DNA from 2 places in the Clostridium perfringens genome. Region 1 is predicted to be linked to the other one. Evidence: riboswitches for the same ligand, from Rfam matches in the RefSeq annotation. Region 1 holds a riboswitch; the other holds the start of a gene.

Region 1 (2,212 bases):
CTACTAAATAAGAAGCAGTTCCTAATTCTTTAATTACAGAACTTAAAGACCAAGCTAATATAAGAATTACTCCTGTTATTAAAAGTCCTTTCATTCCTTCAATCCAAATTCCTATTCCTTCTGAAATAGTAAATATTTTTCTACCTACTCCTAATATAAGAGCTACTATAGTTGCTAATAAAGCTGATTGGAATAAAACTACTGAAGCATCTGCATTTGAGAATGCTGCTTGTATTCCAGCAAAACTAAAAGGTGTATTGTTCATAAGCTCTATTATTGCTAAATCTTCTCCACCCATTATAGTTACCCATCCACTATAATAAAATCCTATTAAAGATGATACTATTAAAACTCCAATTGGAATTATTGCATTCCAAACACTTAATTTAATTCCTTCTATAGGTTCTAAATCTTCACTATCAGATGAAATTTCTGTAGTAGATAAAACTTCTCCTCTTCTAGCTCTTCTCTCAGCTTTAAGCATTGGTCCAAATTCTCTTAAAGTTATTGCTGATATAACAACAAAAGCTAAAATTAATATATTATAAAATCTATATGGTATTGTTTCTAAAAATACTCCAAAACCATCTGCTTGTATTCCTACACTTTTTAAGGCATCTCCAATTAATCCAACCTCTAAGCCTATCCAAGTTGATATTATTGCTAACCCTGCAATTGGAGCTGCCGTTGCATCTATAACAAAGGCTAATTTTTCCCTTGAAACTCCTAATTTATCTGTAACTGGTCTCATTATTGGTCCTACAATTAATGAATTAGCATAATCATCAAAGAAAACTGCTAACCCTAAAAGCCAAGTTGTAAGTTGTGCACTCTTAACAGTCTTAGCCTTTCTTGCTAAAGCCTCAGCTATTGCCTTTGCTCCTCCCATTTTAGCTACTAAATGAATCACTCCTCCAATAACTAAAACCTGAAGAATTATCCCTGCATTCCAAGGATCAGCTAAGGAATTTAAAGCTCTATAAGTAAAATCAATAAATCCTTGAGTTAAAGCTGTAATTATATTAAATCCATTTAATTGAAGCATTATACATCCTGTAATTGTTCCTATGAATAAAGAAACTACAACATTCTTAGTTAAAAAAGCTAATACAATTGAAACTAATGGTGGCAGCACTGTCCACATTCCAAACTTAGCTGAGTTTACCGCCGCAGCATCTTCAGCAGCAAAGACTAAGGTTGAGCATAACATTGTCATTGCAAAAACCGTTAGAAAAACTTTAAATCTAGTTTTATTTCCCATTATAAATTCCCCCTTAAATATGCAGTGAATTAATTTACAGAGGTGTTCCCTTATTTTCTCTTATTATAAAATTTCTGCAAAAAAGACCTTAGGCTTGATCAACCTAAGGTCTTAATACTTAATAAAATCACTTTTGCAAATAAACTTTTATTTATTTAATTCCCTAAGATGATAGCTCTCCACATTTTGTGACAGTGTTGTATATATTCTATACAACCCCAGCATTTAGCCTTAAAGTATTAGCCAAAAACTTCGGCGATAATCCCTTTCCTAAAACTTCTACGCTACTTAACTCCATTTTAGTAATCTTGATTCTCGCGCCTCTACCTCTTTTTAAATTATTCACTTTTAATTATTATATTGTATACATTTATACAATATAACTATGTTTCTTTCAAGTATTTAATTACTTTATTAACCATTTATTAAAAAAAGCCTGATTTTATTATGGAAATCAATAACCACAAACCAAAAATTCCTGATACTATAAACCCTATTAATCCTAAAATAGGAACCCCTTGAAAAGTAGGTCCAGTTTTAGCATTAACTATTAATGAAGAACCTATAATCATACATCCAACTATTAAAGAGAATGCTACTCTATTTACCATTCTATTTAAATCTGTAAGTGGCTTATCTAAGCCCTTCATTTCAAATTGCAACTTAGCTCTTCCCTTAGTTAAGCTATCCACAAGCTCTGAAAATTTAGTAGGAATTTCTATGCTCTTAGAGGCAAACTTATAGGCTTCAGTTATAAGTTTATCCTTGTTTAAACTTTTTAACATTTCCTCTTTATTTCTTTCCTTTACATAAGGATAAATACATTCCATAATTTCTAAATCTGGATCTATTTTAGCTATAACCCCTTCTAATATAACTATGGATCTTACTAAAGCAACTAATTCTCTTGGAAATTGAATATTATTTCGTTCTGCAATCTCAAAGATTTCT
Region 2 (2,212 bases), 1.6 Mb from region 1:
ACCAATTACTAAAATTGTTCCTAAATAAAATAATAAGATTCTCCAAAATATTGTATTAACAGCCTTAGGTACATTTTTTTCAGGATCTTCACTTTCTCCAGCGGCAACCCCTACTAATTCAGTTCCTTGGAATGAGAAACCAGCTATTAAGAAAATCATGAAAATTGTAAAGGCACTTGTTTCTACTCCAGCTTGAGCATTTGGTACTAAAGCACCAATTACTAAAATTGTTCCTAAATAAAATAATAAGATTCTCCAAAATATTGTATTAACAGCCTTAGGTACATTTTTTTCAGGATCTTCACTTTCTCCAGCGGCAACCCCTACTAATTCAGTTCCTTGGAATGAGAAACCAGCTATTAAGAAAATCATGAAAATTGATTTTGCTCCTCCAATAAACGGGCCTCCATTTTCATAGAAGTTTTTGAATCCTACATTATCTCCACCTAATATTCCAAAAATCATAAGAACTCCTACGATTAAGAATATTATAACAGTAGCAACTTTTACAGCTGCAAACCAAAACTCTGATTCTCCATAAGCTTTGGCAGATAATAAATTAAGAGTTAATATAATTACTAAGAATAATGCGCTCCAAACTATTGCTGGAACATTAGGAAACCAAAACTTCATTAATAAAGAACCTGCAACCATTTCTGCTGCTATTGTTATAGCCCAGTTATACCAGTAATTCCATCCTAAAGCAAATCCTAAAGCAGGATCAACAAATTTTGTTGCATAAGCTCCAAAGGAACCTGTTTCTGGCATATATGTTGCCATCTCCCCTAAGCTTGTACACAAGAAATATACCATTACTCCTATAATTCCGTAAGCTACAAAAGCTCCTCCTACACCGGCTTGATGAAGTGTATCTCCCATGGCTAAGAAAATACCAGTTCCTATGGCACCACCCATGGCAATCATACTAAGATGTCTTGATTTCAAGCCTCTTTTTAGATTAGTATTTTGTTCTTGACTCATTTTTTTAGTCCTCCTTATGGTTTTAATAATTAAGCCATAAGTGATAACTAAGTTTTCGCTAACAAAAGAAACCCTTAAGCGTGTTTCATGCTTAAGGGTTCGTAAAGTTATATACAATACTCTTCTTTCATGATAGCACACCACAAAATAATTTGTGACAGTGTTACATATATTATATGTAACCCCAACCTAATAGAATTAAAGCCTCTTCTAATGGTTTCGGCGATTCATCCTTTCACTTTGCTTCAACGTGCTTACCTCTGCAAAGATACTATTAATCATCGCGCCTCTATCTCAGTTATTCACTTTATATTAACAATTATGAGATTAAATTTGCAAAATGTCAATATTTTTTTATTGATAAATAAAAATTATAAACAAAAATTATTGAACAATTTATAAAATAATTTAGATTTTATTGTTGACTTTAAATCCTAACTATAGTAATATGTACTCATACAAAAAACATGTGTATTCAATAAGAATACAAAAGGGGGCTATTATGAAAAATTTATCCTTAATAAAAAGAATATTTGTTGCAATTATTTTAGGAATACTTATTGGGCTAGGATGTTCCTATATTAATTTAGATATACCTATTAGAATATTAATGACCTTTAATAGCATATTTGGGAATTTACTAAGTTTCTTAATCCCACTTATAATAGTTGGGTTTATAGTTCCTGGTATAGCATCCTTAGGAAATAAATCAGGAAAGGGACTTTTCATAACTACTTTAATTTCATATGCTTCAACATTTTTAATAGGAATACTTACTTTCTTTATAGGACGCGCAGTACTTCCTAAATTTATAGTAAGTGCTTCTCTAAGCACTGGATCAGTAAATGTTGATCCTTATTTTACAATTGATATTCCTCCAATGTTTGGTGTTATGTCAGCTTTAGTTTTTGCATTTTTATTAGGAATAGGAATATCAAGAATAAAAAATAGTTACTTATTAAAAGTATCAGAAGAATTTAATCACGTTATTTCATTAACTATAAAAAATGTGTTAATACCTTTAGTACCTATTTACATACTTTCAATATTTTCAAAGTTAAGTTATAATGGTGAGATTTTTACTACTTTAAAGTCTTTTGGACTTGTGTACTTAGTTTTATTTTCAATACAAGGATCTTATTTAGTGGTTCAATATGCTTTAGCTGGAACTTTAAAGAAAGAAAATCCATTAAAATTACTTAAAAATATGATTCCTGCATATATGACAGCT

The links. A riboswitch is a leader RNA that binds a small molecule or an ion and turns the genes downstream of it on or off. The one in region 1 is predicted to bind lysine.
Positions count from the first base shown of each region.
Region 2: linked by a shared signal. The riboswitch ahead of I6G60_RS09615 (amino acid permease) and the one ahead of I6G60_RS02360 (Na+/H+ antiporter NhaC family protein) in region 1 are both predicted to bind lysine.

Region 1 is NZ_CP065681.1:459,854-462,065, reverse strand. It holds gene I6G60_RS02360 (Na+/H+ antiporter NhaC family protein) at 1-1,261, opposite strand, end outside; lysine riboswitch at 1,426-1,595, opposite strand; gene I6G60_RS02355 (ABC1 kinase family protein) at 1,687-2,212, opposite strand, start outside.
Region 2 is NZ_CP065681.1:2,025,185-2,027,396, reverse strand. It holds gene I6G60_RS09615 (amino acid permease) at 1-981, opposite strand, end outside; lysine riboswitch at 1,107-1,281, opposite strand; gene I6G60_RS09610 (dicarboxylate/amino acid:cation symporter) at 1,484-2,212, shown strand, end outside.